Regions from separate parts of the Halopseudomonas salina genome, predicted to be linked through region 3. Evidence: predicted binding sites of a transcription regulator. Region 3 holds the regulator's gene; each other region holds the start of a gene.
The links. The regulator LexA, encoded in region 3, represses DNA repair genes until DNA is damaged. The targets are predictions, from matches to a motif close to CTGTNTNNNNANACAG.

Region 1: recN (DNA repair protein RecN) is a predicted target of LexA. The motif match lies at 2,322-2,337, and genes of this name have one in related genera.
Region 2: recA (recombinase RecA) is a predicted target of LexA. The motif match lies at 1,812-1,827, and genes of this name have one in related genera.
Region 4: imuA (translesion DNA synthesis-associated protein ImuA) is a predicted target of LexA. The motif match lies at 1,350-1,365, and genes of this name have one in related genera.

Annotation. Positions count from the first base shown of each region.
Region 1 covers NZ_BMFF01000006.1:71,615-75,310, reverse strand. Annotated here, with positions in the region: gene dnaK (molecular chaperone DnaK) at 1-1,515, opposite strand, end outside; gene grpE (nucleotide exchange factor GrpE) at 1,606-2,184, opposite strand; gene recN (DNA repair protein RecN) at 2,361-3,696, shown strand, end outside.
Region 2 covers NZ_BMFF01000001.1:217,631-221,326, reverse strand. Annotated here, with positions in the region: gene IEV54_RS01055 (LOG family protein) at 1-301, shown strand, start outside; gene IEV54_RS01050 (regulatory protein RecX) at 261-704, opposite strand; gene recA (recombinase RecA) at 719-1,759, opposite strand; gene IEV54_RS01040 (CinA family protein) at 1,870-2,391, opposite strand; gene mutS (DNA mismatch repair protein MutS) at 2,614-3,696, shown strand, end outside.
Region 3 covers NZ_BMFF01000004.1:429,947-433,642, forward strand. Annotated here, with positions in the region: gene IEV54_RS11980 (L,D-transpeptidase) at 1-325, opposite strand, end outside; gene IEV54_RS11985 (TetR/AcrR family transcriptional regulator) at 455-1,144, opposite strand; gene lexA (transcriptional repressor LexA) at 1,312-1,920, shown strand; gene sulA (SOS-induced cell division inhibitor SulA) at 1,932-2,456, shown strand; gene IEV54_RS12000 (hypothetical protein) at 2,532-2,768, opposite strand; gene IEV54_RS12005 (DUF6586 family protein) at 2,832-3,341, opposite strand; gene topA (type I DNA topoisomerase) at 3,352-3,696, opposite strand, start outside.
Region 4 covers NZ_BMFF01000001.1:165,505-169,200, forward strand. Annotated here, with positions in the region: gene eno (phosphopyruvate hydratase) at 1-123, shown strand, start outside; gene IEV54_RS00790 (septum formation initiator family protein) at 213-503, shown strand; gene ispD (2-C-methyl-D-erythritol 4-phosphate cytidylyltransferase) at 503-1,198, shown strand; gene imuA (translesion DNA synthesis-associated protein ImuA) at 1,385-2,002, shown strand; gene IEV54_RS00805 (Y-family DNA polymerase) at 2,007-3,422, shown strand; gene IEV54_RS00810 (error-prone DNA polymerase) at 3,398-3,696, shown strand, end outside.

The DNA of each region.
Region 1 (3,696 bases), on a different contig from region 3:
GGAAGAGGCCTTGATGATGATCGACTGCTGCTTGCCGGTTGCCTTGTCCTTCGCCGACACGTTGAGGATACCGTTGGCGTCCAGATCAAAGCTGACTTCAACCTGTGGCACACCGCGTGGTGCGGGCGGAATGTCTGCCAGGTCGAAGCGGCCCAGTGACTTGTTCTGCGTCGCCTGCTTGCGCTCACCCTGCATCACGTGAATGGTCACGGCGGTCTGGTTGTCATCGGCGGTCGAGAATACCTGCGATTTCTTGGTAGGAATCGTGGTGTTCTTCTCAATCAGCGTGGTCATCACACCGCCCATGGTTTCGATACCCAGCGACAGCGGCGTCACGTCGAGCAGCAGTACGTCTTTCACGTCACCAGCCAGCACGGCACCCTGGATCGCAGCACCTACGGCCACTGCTTCATCGGGGTTAACGTCCTTGCGCGGCTCTTTACCGAAGAAGTCGGCAACGGTCTTCTGTACCAGCGGCATACGTGTCTGACCGCCAACCAGAATCACGTCGTTGATCTCGGAAACATCCAGGCCGGCGTCTTTCATGGCTACACGGCATGGCTCGATGCTGCGCTTGACCAGCTCTTCAACCAGAGACTCCAGTTTGGCGCGGGTCACCTTGACGTTCAAGTGCTTGGGACCAGTCGCATCGGCCGTGATGTACGGCAGGTTGACGTCAGTCTGGTTGCTCGAGGACAGCTCAATCTTGGCCTTCTCAGCCGCTTCCTTCAGACGCTGCAGCGCCAGCGGATCGGTGTGCAGGTCGATGCCGTTCTCTTTCTTGAACTCGTCGGCCAGATAGTCGATCAGGCGCATGTCGAAATCTTCGCCACCCAGGAAGGTGTCGCCGTTGGTCGCCAACACTTCGAACTGGTGCTCGCCATCTACTTCGGCAATTTCGATCACGGAAATGTCAAAGGTACCGCCACCCAGGTCGTATACGACGATGGTGGAGTCGCCACGGGACTTGTCCATACCGTAGGCCAGTGCGGCAGCGGTCGGCTCGTTGATGATCCGCTTGACGTCCAGACCGGCGATGCGACCGGCGTCCTTGGTAGCTTGACGCTGGCTGTCGTTGAAGTAGGCCGGAACGGTAATAACCGCTTCGGTTACTTTCTCGCCGAGGTAATCTTCAGCGGTCTTCTTCATTTTCTTCAGCACTTCGGCAGAAATCTGCGGTGGTGCGATCTTCTCGCCCTTCACTTCGACCCAGGCATCGCCGTTATCGGCTTTGACGATCTTGTAGGGGACGAGCTTGATGTCCTTCTGTACGACTTCTTCCTCGAAGCGACGGCCGATAAGACGCTTGACCGCGTTCAGGGTGTTCTGCGGGTTGGTGACCGACTGGCGCTTGGCCGACTGGCCGACCAGGGTCTCGCCATCATTGGTGTATGCAACGATGGAAGGCGTGGTACGAGTACCTTCCGAGTTCTCAATTACCTTGGCTACACCGTTTTCCATCACTGCAACGCAGGAGTTGGTGGTTCCGAGGTCAATACCGATAATCTTGCCCATATGTAAATCTCCGATTCAGCTTTGCCGCGGCTGGCCGGCGGCAGGGGTTTATCTATCTATGCACCCTAGATGGGGGCAGCAAAATCAATTTCAAGCCTGCTCATCAATCGAGGGAGTGTCAGGCTTGTCCGCCGGAGTCTTGCTCACAACGACCATCGCCGGACGCAACAGACGGCCGCTCAGGGTGTAACCCTTCTGAAATACACGGATGACGGTATTGGGCTCGACATTGTCGCGCTCCTCCATCGCCATTGCCTGATGCAGCTCCGGATTGAAGGGCTCGCCATGGGGGTCAACCGCCACGATCTGGAAGCGCTCCAGGGTTTCACCGAACATTTTCAGCGTCAGCTCCATGCCGTCGCGCATCGGCTTGATCGTCGAGTCATTCGGATCAGCCAGCTCAACACCGCGTTCCAGGCTTTCGAGCACCGGCAGCAGATCGTTGGCAAAGCGTTCTAGCGCAAACTTGTGCGCCTTCTCGACTTCCTGCTCGGCGCGTCGACGGGCGTTCTGCACGTCCGCAGCGGCGCGCAGCGCCTGATCCTTCGCAGCGGCCAGCTCATCCTCGAGGACGCTAACCCGCGCAGCCAGATCCTCGGGAGCCTCCGACGAGAGCATGTCTTCCGTCTCTTCAGGGCCAGCAGGATCCTGTCTGTGTTCGTCTGCCATCTGTGTCTCCTATTCTGACTGCGGGGCGCTCGAGCGCCCGTTGACTGGTATCAGCACCTTATATGGGGTCTTTCCCGCGGGCTTCAAGGGGTAGAAACCGCATGCATGCAGAGTACTTGTCGACAGAACGGAAACTACTGTATAAATAACCAGACCAAACTTGCAGGAGCCTGGCCATGCTCGTCCACCTGGCGGTGAACAACTACGCGATCGTCGACCATCTTGAACTGGAGATCAGCAGCGGAATGACTGCGATCACCGGGGAGACCGGTGCCGGCAAGTCGATCATGCTCGACGCCCTCGCGCTGACCCTGGGTGACCGGGCAGACAGCGGCGCCGTGCGCCCGGGCACCGACAAGGCCGACATCCTGGCGACCTTCGACATCAGCCAGATTCCCGAAGCCACCGCCTGGCTTACCGAGCGCGACCTGGCGGGTGACGACCAGCAGGTGATCTTGCGCCGGGTGATTACCGCCGAAGGACGCTCCCGCGGCTACATCAATGGCAGCCCCTGCCCGCAGCAGGACCTGAAAACCCTGGGCGGCATGCTTATCGATATTCACAGCCAGCACGAGCATCAGTCGCTGCTCAAGCCCGATACCCACCGCCGCTTACTCGACGACTACGCCGGAAGTCGCGAGCTCGCCCGCCAGGTGCAACTGGCTGCGCAGCGCTGCAAGCAGACCGAACAGGCATTGCAGCAAGCCAGTCAACAGGGTGACGAGAAGAGCTCACGGCTTCAACTGCTGACCTACCAGCTTGAAGAGCTGGATAACCTCAGCCTGCAGGAAGGCGAAATCGAGGAGCTGGAAAACGACCAGCGTCAGCTGGCCAACGCCGAGCAGATCATGCAGTCGTGCCAGCAGGTCATCAACCTGTGCAGCGAGAACGACAGTGGTAGCGTGCTACAGGCGCTAACAGCCAGCCAACAGCGCCTGACTGCTTTCAAGAACAACCATCACAGCCTGGATGAAGCCAACGGCATGCTCGCCAGTGCGCAGATCCAGATCGAGGAAGCGGTGGGCGAGCTGACCCGCTACCTGGACCATTTCGAGGCAGACCCCGAGCGCCAGCAACAGGTGGAGGAGCGCCTTGGCGTGATCCATGACCTGGCACGCAAGCACCGGGTCAATCCGGACGAATTACCGGCCCTGCAGCAAAAATTGATCGACGAACTGGAGAGCATGCAGCAACAGGATCTGGACGCCGAGCGCCTGGGTGAGGAGCTTGAGGCATTCCGCGAACACTACCGGCAGCTGGCCGTGGAGCTCAGCGGGGTGCGCCATGAGGCTGCTATTCGCCTGGGTGAAGCCGTTACCGGCCAGATCCAGCAACTGGGCATGCCCGGAGGCCAGGTCAAGGTGCAGCTGCAGCCCCACGCTGCCGAAGCCATAATGCCCCATGGACAGGAGGCGGTTGAGCTCCTGGTCAGCGCCAACCCTGGTCAGCCCGCCAAGCCACTGGCCAAGGTCGCCTCCGGCGGCGAATTATCGCGCATCAGCCTGGGCATCC
Region 2 (3,696 bases), on a different contig from region 3:
AATTCTGCACTTCTACAGCAATTACCATTCATCCAGATGGGTTGATAGGCGCTATCAGCTGCGGATGCACAAGCCACTGAGCGATCTCACACTGGACCAGATCAACGAACAATTCAATGATATTTGCGAAGGAGGGGATTTCGAGCAGGTAGGTACCGGATGCCCAGATCCGGATGAGCCAGAATTGGATGGAATGCATCGTCTGGTATTCAGCTTTAACGGCCGCCATCAGGGCCGGTTAAGAGCACTTATCAATTACGTCAATCGAGTCGAAAATCTGCGAAACCCCGGTAGCGCATGAAATTGAGCTGTTTCGCACGCTGCTTGAGATCTTCTGCAGGGCCTTCAGGAAAGCGTTTGGCGAATGCCACGCTGGCCCGTTTGGACCAATCCCAGTCCAGTCCCAGCACGTCGCTGACAAGATGCTCGGCCACGCCGCGCTCGCGTAACTCCTCTGCAAGTCGCTGCGGGCCGTAACCACGCTGAACCCGGGCATGCACGTAGGCCTCGCAGAATCGCTCGTCGCTTAGTAGGCCATCTTCCTGCAATTGATCGATCACTGCTTCACACTGGTCGGTAGAAGCGCCACGCAGCTTTAGCTTGCGTAGCATTTCGAGCCGGCTATGCTCACGTCGCGCCAGCAAGTCCAGCGCGCTGCGCCGGATTTCCTGGGGCGTTTCAAGCTGCTGCTGACGACCAAACATGATGTCGCGTCAGATTACAGATCAACGTCGGCGCTGGCCTCGACAGCCGCTGCCTTGGCGTTGCTGGGCTTGGGCAACAGCTGATCACGAATAGCCTTCTCGATCTCGTCGGCAATGGCCGGATTCTCGGCCATGTATTTGGCTGCATTGGCCTTGCCCTGGCCAATCTTGTTGCCCTTGTAGGCATACCAGGCGCCGGATTTCTCGACCAGGCCAATTTGCACGCCCAGATCGATGATCTCGGCATTGTGATAGATGCCGGAACCGTAGAGGATCTGAAATTCAGCCTGACGGAACGGAGGCGCCACCTTGTTTTTGACTACCTTGACGCGGGTCTCACTACCCACTACTTCGTCGCCTTCCTTCACCGCGCCGGTACGGCGGATATCCAGACGGACGGAGGAGTAGAACTTCAGCGCGTTACCACCTGTAGTGGTTTCCGGGTTGCCGAACATCACGCCGATCTTCATGCGGATCTGGTTGATGAAAATAACCAGGCAATTGGCGTTCTTGATGTTACCGGTAATCTTGCGCAGGGCCTGGGACATCAGGCGGGCCTGCACACCGACGTGGTGATCACCCATCTCGCCCTCGATTTCGGCCTTGGGTACCAGGGCTGCTACCGAGTCGATGACAATTACGTCGACCGCGTTGGAGCGTACCAGCATGTCGGTAATTTCCAGAGCCTGCTCACCGGTATCAGGCTGAGAAACCAGCAGATCATCCACGATCACACCAAGCTTGCCGGCATATTCGGGATCCAGTGCGTGCTCTGCGTCAACGAAAGCACAGGTAGCACCTTGCTTCTGCGCCTGGGCAATGACCGAGAGAGTCAGTGTGGTTTTACCTGAAGATTCCGGACCATAAATCTCGACGACCCGGCCCCTGGGCAAACCTCCCAGGCCCAGGGCAATATCCAACCCCAGGGAACCGGTTGAGATTGACGGGATGGCCATACGCTCTTGATCACCCATGCGCATCACCGCACCCTTGCCAAACTGACGTTCAATCTGACTCAAGGCAGCCGTAAGCGCCTTTTTCTTGTTGTCGTCCATTGTGCATCCTCTTGGAGTGGCGGGTACGCGAGTGCCCGGAAAACGAAAACTACTGTATATATGGTCAGTATTATTTCACAGAAGTCTGCCGCCGCCTACCCCTTGTTTAATCAGGTTGAGGACTGGCTCACAGCCAACTGCTCTGCGGCCTTGATCAGGCCCTCCAGAGAGTGCAAAACGGTCTGGGCGCGCACTTCCCGGCGATTGCCCTGCAAACGGCGGCAGCCGGAGCTGACTGTGCCGTCGCGCAGGGCCCAGGCAAACCATACCGTGCCCACCGGCTTCTCTGCGGTCCCACCATCCGGACCGGCGATGCCACTTACCGCGACCGCAATATCAGCTTCAGCGGCTGCCAGCGCACCACTGGCCATCGCGCGCACCACCGGCTCACTTACCGCACCATGAGCCTGCAGATCACCCTCATGCACGCCCAGCCAACGGCTTTTGCTCTGATTGGCATAGGTGACAAAGCCCGTCTGGAACCAGGCAGAGCTGCCACTGACGCGAGTGATGGCCTCACAGATGCCGCCTCCGGTGCAAGATTCTGCTGCACTCACATTCAAGCCGTGACGCTGCAATACATTGCCCAGCCGGGCGGCCGTAGCGTCAATCAAGTGATCATAGTTCGACATGCGCACTCCTCTCATAAAACTGAATAGACTATGCCAGTCTCCAACTACGGATTCATCCCCCGGGTTATCCGGTGGTGGCACTTGATGTTTTCAACTGTTTTTGACCTTGCCGGTTTGCTACTCTGGCGCGCTACCCCAGTCGCTCCCTCCAGATCCATGTGCTGAAACCCCTGCGCGACTCTGTGCGATGCGATGAAATAACCTGATTTTCAATGGATTAAGATGAAAAAAGAAGCTCGAAACCAGCCATCCGGATCTAGCCACACACCGATGATGCAGCAGTACTTCGGGATCAAGCAGCACCATCCGCACGAGCTGCTGTTTTATCGCATGGGGGATTTCTACGAGCTGTTTTTTGATGATGCGAAAAAAGCTGCGCGCCTACTCGACATTACCCTGACTGCCCGCGGACAGTCCGGCGGCCAACCCATTCCGATGGCCGGCATTCCCTATCACGCCGCAGAAGGTTATCTGGCCCGACTGGTGAAGCTTGGCGAGTCTGTGGTGATCTGCGAACAGATCGGCGATCCGGCTACCAGCAAGGGGCCGGTAGAAAGGCAGGTGGTTCGCATCCTCACACCCGGCACGGTCAGTGACGAGGCTTTGCTGGACGAGCGGCGCGACAACCTGTTGGCCGCACTGGTCGGTAGCGAGCGAGGTTTTGGCCTGGCCACGCTGGATATCAATAGCGGGCGTTTCTGTGTGATGGAATTACAGGGCTGGGAAACACTACTGGGTGAGCTAGAGAGACTGGCACCTGCAGAATTGCTGATACCCGATGACTGGGAGACGAACACGCCAATCGAGCGACGTCGTGCGGTGCGCCGACGAGCACCCTGGGAGTTTGATCGCGATAGCGCATTCAAATCTCTGACCCAACAATTCGGCACCAAGGACCTGGTCGGCTTCGGCTGCAACGACCTGACGCTGGGGCTGGGTGCGGCCGGTGCGCTGATGTGTTACGCCAAGGAAACCCAACGTATCGCGTTGCCGCACATCCGTAGCCTCATTCTGGAGCGTTTCGAGGACAGCGTGATCATTGACAGTGCCAGCCGGCGCAACCTGGAAATCGACAGCAATCTGTCCGGCGGGCGCGACAACACTTTGCTGGACGTGCTCGATCATACCGCCACCGCCATGGGCAGCCGTCTGCTGGCCCGCTGGCTGAATCGCCCGTTGCGTGATGCAAAGGTACTGCAAGCACGACAGGACAGCATCACTACGCTTTTACAGCAGCATTACCACGAGGAATTACAACCCGCACTCAAGGGTATTGGCGATATTGAGCGCATTCTTGCTCGCATC
Region 3 (3,696 bases):
TGCCGCCTCGATTGAATCCCGACTCCTCGCCACACAGCCACAATATCCGGGTAAGAATCCAGTCGCGCTGTGGGTGCTGCCGGGCGAGTTCATGGGACCAGATCTCACCCGTCGGACGACGACCGATATACACCGAGGCCAAGGGCTGGCCTTCACCGATCCGTGCCCTGACCCGATGCACGCCCCGCGGAGTACATCCGGACCCGTCCTGCTCCCCTGCACCCTTGAGCGCAGTGGAAACAGGATAATCGCACACCTGCATCCCGCCGCTGAGCCCGATAAGGCGCTGGGAAGCCAGTGAGACGAGGATCAGATCCAGCGACATAGCCACCTCCGTTAAAAGTGCTCACACGATAACGGATCAGCCCGCGCTAGGAAACCGGCGCAGAGGGGAAACCAAAGCCAGCAGGCAATAGTACTGCTGACTCACAGACACAATAGCGATCGGGGAATATCAGACTGGTTCGGGGACGGACCGGGTTTGGGTCCCGGCGGTTATGGACGGCATGACGCTCTCTGCGCGCATGCCCGCCGCGAGAAACGGCACCATCAGCTTGAGCACCTGATCAATACCTGTCTGAGTGTCGAATTCCGCTTCGGCAATCGCGCGCAGCGCTTTCATGCTCGACATCGTGAACGCAGCGCTACCCAGCATGAAGTGCACCCGCCAGAAAAGCTCGGTTGGCGGCAATTGCGGAGCCGCAGTAAACACCAACTGCATGTAACGCTGAAACACCTTGCCATAAACCTCTGCAAGATACTTGCGCAGATGACCCTGACTCTGACTGAAGGCCAGCCCCAGCAGGCGCATGAAAATCGCCAGATCGTTGCCGCTGCGCGGCTTCACGGTCAGTGCCTGTCTCACCAGCATCTCGAGCAACTGTTCCAGGGTAAGCTGAGAAGCACTGCCCTGCTGCTGATGACGGTCGAGTTCCTGCTCCAGGCTGCTGACAAAGGGATTCAGAAAACGCACGAATACCGCCTGAATCAAGGCCTTCTTGGAACCAAAGTGATAATTTACCGCCGCCAGATTCACCCCCGCCTTGCTGGTGATCAGGCGCAACGATGTCTCTGCAAAACCTTTCTCGGCGAAGAGTTGCTCGGCTGCATCAAGAATGCGTTCGACAGTATCAGACTGGGCCATGGGCGATTCCGCTAGTAAACATTTGTTTCAAACATACGTTTCAAACGCATTCAGTGTCAAGCAGCCAAAACGAAACCAGGTCATTGACAGAATTGAGACTGCCCCTTGCCCTCCACTAACAACTGTATATAATCACAGTTACTGTATATACAAACAGGTAGAGCCGGATGCAGAAACTGACCGCCAGACAACAACAGATCCTTGCCTTCATCAAGGAGTACATGGATGCCAACGGCTATCCCCCTACCCGTGTAGACATAGCTCGGGTACTCGGATTCAAATCGCCCAACGCGGCGGAAGATCATCTGCGCGCCCTGGCCCGTAAAGGGGCAATTGAAATGATTCCGGGTGCGTCCCGGGGCATACGTCTACCCGAACAGGATATCGATACCCCCGAGGGGCGGCTACCCGTCATCGGCAGGGTAGCAGCAGGCGCGCCGGTGCTGGCACTGGAAAATATCGAGGATCACTGCCAGATAGACCCGGGGTTTTTCCATCCCCGGGCCGATTACCTGCTTCGGGTGCAGGGTCTGAGTATGCGCGACGTCGGCATTCTTGACGGCGATCTGCTGGCAGTTCATCGCACCGCCGTTGCCCGTAACGGGCAGATCGTGGTTGCCCGCATTGGCGATGAAGTTACCGTGAAACGCTTTCAGAAACAGGGCCGCAAGGTTCTGCTTCACGCAGAAAACCCGGATTTTGCACCGATAGAAGTTGATCTGGGTGAAGAGGAACTGACCATCGAAGGCTTGAGTGTCGGCGTAATACGCCGCTAGAGGGGTTCAATATGCTGTATTCCCACGACCATCACCGATCAATCAGTACCGCCGTACAACCGGAGCTCTTTCATAATGCTCTGATGGCGTCCCGCTACGCACTTCCGTCAAAGCCGGCGCTGGCCAGCACGCGACCGACGCGCCACGCCGAGCCCGAAGACGCCTTCAGCGAGATCCGCCTCAATGGCGCTCCCAGGCAGTGCCTGCAATGGCTGGCACCAGTCCTGCGCGATCTAAGCCAGGCCGATGCACCTGGTTGGCTGACACTGCTTGACCCCCCCGAAACGGTAAGCCACCAGTGGCTGCGTAACGCGGGGCTCAATCCGGAACGGATACTGATCGTCAGATGCAAACCGGGAATGGACAGCCTTGAACTCTGTTGTGAATTACTCAGCCTCGGCTGTAGTCATACTGTGGTGAGTTGGCTGGCAACAGACGGTCAGAGTGGGCGTGCAAGTCAGCAGTTACGCCTGGCCGCTGGCAAAGGTCGCTGTCAGAGTCTGAATGTATGTCTGGATAGCTGTCTGGCGGCGTAAAAGCGCTGAGCGAAGTAGCAAACGGGGGTTGTGAATAGCACCTCAACCCCCTTCAAGCATCACAAGGGCGTGCGCCTAGTGCAGGATACGGCCTTCCGAATAGGGCTCACCCTCTTCCATCACCTGACCGGCAACCTGCATACCAGCGCTGATCATTGCCTTGGCAACTTCGATGTAATGGCCCTGCAGGAAGTCCTGAGCGTCAGCAGAAAACTCGATGACCACCAGGGGCTCGGCTTCTTCATTGGAGCGGCGCAGAGCTACTTTGCCATTTTCCAGCTCTACTATCTCCAGAAACGATGAAGAGGACATGTCGGGTCTCCTGTTGATTGGCCGCGCAGCTTAACACAATGCTGCGAGCAATCGCAGGGACTGCTACCACTCCACCATCCCTTCACGGTAGCAGCCAACGCGCTCGGTCAGAGCGGTGTGAGCTTCACGTGCATCGACCAGAGACCAATCAACCGATGCCTTGACTGCGCTGACCGCAATCAGGTCATCGGCAGGCGCCTTGGCCTCCTCTGGTCGCGGCGGTAGATTCAGGATATCCCACCCTTTCAGCAGCCGCCCCAGCCAGGTGTCCGATGCCTTGGCCAGCTCGCTCAGTTCAGCCAGTTCAGGCCCTGGGAAACGCTCAACGGTCTGCGGGTCGAGCATCATGTCCAGCGAGCGAACCTCCAACAACGGCCAGCGATAGCGGTCAGCAACTTCATGGGCAACCGCCAGTACGGCACGATGCAGATGAAACAACGCATGCTCGCGGTGGTAGCGCGTCATAGTGAAGGCAGACAGCGCATCCGAGGTTTCAGCCTCGGACCAAGACTCGATCGCCAGGCGGGCAAAATACAAAGCCTGGTTGGTACGGGTATAGACTTCATTGGCCATGGGTCAACCCTCAGCTCTTGGCTTTCGGCCGCTTGTCATCCTCGACCCAGCGCTTGCCGTCATGATAGGCGCGCCATCCATTGGGCTTGCCGTCGACTTCACTCTGAACATATTGCTCTTTGGTCTTGCGGCTGTAACGAATAACCGTCGGCACGCCGTCCGGATCCGCTACCGGCGCCTCCAGCAGGAAATGATACTTGGGATCGATTTCCTTGCGATGCGGTAGCAATTCCTTCACCAATGGCGCGCGGGTTTCGCGGTTCTTCGGAAACTGGCTGGCGGCCAGGAACATGCCCGAAGCGCCATCGCGCAGCACGTACACGTCATCGACCTTTTCACAGGCCAGCTCGGGCAT
Region 4 (3,696 bases), on a different contig from region 3:
CAGATCAAGACCGGCTCGCTATGCCGTTCCGACCGCGTGGCCAAGTACAACCAGTTGTTGCGTATTGAAGAGCAGCTTCAGGGCAAGGCCAAGTACAACGGTCGTGCCGAGTTCCGTAGCTGAGTGATGCTGCCCATGGCCGCTATCACAGCGCAACTCGCCAGTTGCATACCGGAGGCAGCCCTGGCTGGGCTGTCACGGCTGAGTGCTGACTGTGGGGGGCACCTTCTGTGAAGTGGCTATGGGTAGTCGCGTTGCTGTTGCTCGCCGGGCTGCAATATCGTCTCTGGGTAGGCGAGGGCAGTCTCGCCCATGTCACCCAGCTCAAGCAGGAAATTGCCGAGCAGTCGCGGGTCAATGAACAACTGCTCGAACGTAACCGGGTCCTGACAGCCGAAGTCAGAGAGCTGAAACAGGGGCTGGAAACCGTTGAAGAGCGTGCCCGGCACGAGTTGGGCATGATCCGTGAGGGTGAGACACTTTTTCAGCTGAGCACCGACTGATGACCTCGTCAGTGACTTACTGGGTGGTCATTCCCGCAGCGGGTATCGGCTCGCGTATGCGGGCCGATCGGCCCAAACAATATCTGCCACTTGGCGATCGCGCTCTGATCGAACATACCCTTGATTGTTTTCTGGACCGGCCTGGTCTCAAGGGGCTGGTTGTCTGTTTATCGGCTGTCGATCGCTGGTGGGATGATCTGGCCTGTGCCAGCGACACGCGAATCCAGCATGTTGTTGGCGGCCGCGACCGTGCCGACTCGGTTCTCGCCGGGCTGCTGGCGCTTTTGCAGCAAGGTGCAGACAGGGAAGACTGGGTGCTGGTGCATGATGCAGCCCGTCCCAATCTGTCGGCGACGGACTTGCACAATCTGCTCAACACCCTGGCTGATGATCCTGTTGGCGGGCTCCTGGCGGTACCAGTGCGCGATACGCTGAAATGCGCCGGGCCTGATGGCAGGGTTGCTTCCACTCCAGACCGTTCCCTGTTCTGGCAGGCTTACACGCCACAGATGTTTCGTCTTGGCGCCTTGCACGATGCCCTTTTCCGAGCGCTGGCTGCCGGCGTGTCGATCACCGATGAGGCCTCGGCCATGGAGCATGCCGGCCAGGCGCCCCGTCTGGTCGAGGGCCGCTCGGACAATATCAAGGTTACCCGTCCCGAAGATCTTGAGTGGCTGGCACGCTTGCGCGGCTAGCACAACAGCTCTCGTTCCCGGCTCTGGCTTGGCACGCTTTCCAGCAGGGTCATCAATTGTCCTCTCTGTATTTTTTCTTCTGACCGGAGTTGTCGGGCCATCCGTCTGCCCAGTACAAAATCCCGTTGACCGAGTTTTTGCCGGTGATATGCTGTATGTATATACAGTAATCGTGGGGTAGGGATCATGGGTGCCGTTGTCGCTCTGGACACCTTGTTGCAGCAGCGTCAGGTTTGGAAAGGCCAGCCTACGGGTTTGCCTGCCCATATTCAGCCTACCGGGCATGCGGCTCTGGATGCGGCATTACCCGCCGGTGGCTGGCCAGATACAGCTTTGAGCGAGATCCTTTATGCCCGCGATGGCATGGGCGAACTACAATTGCTCTGGCCCACCCTGGCGCGTTTGAGCCAGGCAGGTGAGCGCATCATGCTGGTCGCGCCGCCCTTCATCCCCTATGTTCCGGCCTGGCAGGCTGCGGGGATCGATCAGCGGCAACTGGTGATGGTTGATGCTGCGGGGGATCAGGCTCTGTGGGCCGCAGAGCAATGCCTGCGATCGGGCTGTTTTGGCGCGGTAATCTGTTGGCCTCAGCGCGCTGGTGATCGAGCACTGCGGCGGATCCAGGTCGCCGCGGAAACTGGCGAAACTCTGGCTTTTGCCTATCGGCCGCTGGCTGAATCAGCAAATCCGTCACCCGCGGCGTTGCGCCTGGTGATCGATGATGCGGCAGGCCAGGTCAGGGTGCTCAAGTGCCGTGGCGGTCGCCCCTCGGCTAATGCGATAAGCATTCGAGCAGGGCGCTAAAGCTATGCGTTGGGCCTGCATACTCTTTCCCCAGTTAGCTCTTGATGGCGTGCTGCGACATCGTGAAGACCCCAAGGCAGCGCTGGCTCTTATTGCTGGTCCAGCTCAGCGGCGGATGCTGCAGACGGTTACTCCTGCCGCACGCGAGCTCGGCCTGCGACCCGGCATGACGCTTACCGCGGCCAGGGCATTGACCGATGAGTTTGTTATCGCTGAATACGACGAAAAGCAGATCGAGCACTGGCATCATCTTCTGGCTGCCTGGGCCTATCGTTTCAGCTCCCACGTGAGTCTGCATTATCCTCGGGCTTTACTTCTGGAAGTACAGTCGAGCATGGGGCTGTTCGGTCCCTGGTTGCATTTCGAACAACGGCTGCGCAATGAGCTGGATGCCATGGGCTTCCGCCATCGCATTGCCCTGGCGCCCAATCCCGCTGCTGCCCGGATGCTGGCCAATAGTCATGACGGCATTGCCGTTCCTGACCGGCATGCACTGCGAGAAACGTTAGGTAGGATGTCTGTTGAGCGTATTGGCCTGGCTGGTGAGACGGCGACTGCCTTTTCGCGGATGGGGCTGCGGCGCTTGCATCAGGTGCTCGCGCTGCCCCGCGATACCCTGGCCCGGCGTTTCCCGGAACAGGTTCTGCGGCATATCGACACCTTGCTCGGGGACCGCCCCCTGGTGCTTGATTGTTTCGCACCGCCGGATTTTTTCGATGTGCGCATCGAGCTCAATTTTGATGTGGAGTCCAATCAGACGTTATTTTTTCCCGTCAAAAGGTTGGTGTCCGACCTGGCAGCCTTTCTTGCAGGTCGCGATAGCGGAGTGCAGCGTTTTATCCTGCATCTGGAGCACCGCAATCTGGAGGATACCCGGCTCACAGTCGGCCTGTTGGCGGCTGAACGCGAGTCCGAGATGCTCTTCGAATTGACCCGCGGACGACTCGAAACCCTGCAGATACCCGCTCCGGTCCAGGCCGTGCGCCTGGTTGCCAGGGACCTGCCACGTTTTGTGCCCGAATCATCCCAGCTGTTCGAAGATCGGCCGCAGCAGAAGCTGCCCTGGGAGCAGTTACGTGAACGGCTGCGCGCCCGCCTGGGCGATGATGCTGTGCTTGATATATGCAGCCATCCGGATCATCGACCCGAACACGCCTGGCGCCAACAGGCAGCAGGCAAACCTGACCTGGCGGTTGCCCTGCCGTTGCGGCCTGGCTGGCTGGTGTCCGAACCTGTCGCGCTGGGGGACGATGCCGGACAGATACTGGCGGGCCCGGAAAGGATCGAGTCCGGTTGGTGGGATGGCGCAGACGTTCGTCGAGATTATTACCTGATCAGAACTGAACATGGTCAGCTGGCCTGGGCATTTCGCCAAGTCGGTCAGGCCGGACCATTCTGGCTGCACGGCTGGTTTGCATGACGGATTATGCCGAGCTGCATTGTCTATCGAATTTTTCTTTTCAGCGTGGCGCATCAAGCGCCGCTGAATTGTTCGAGCGCGCAGCTCGGCATGGTTACCAGGCCCTGGCAGTCACGGATGAATGCACCATGGCTGGCATAGTCCGCGCCTGGCAGGCGTCACAGGAAAATCAGTTGCGGTTGATAGTCGGCAGTGAAATGCAGATACAAGGCGGGCCCAAGGTGGTGCTGCTGGCGGAAGATCTGACCGGTTATCAGGTGCTCTGCGATCTGAT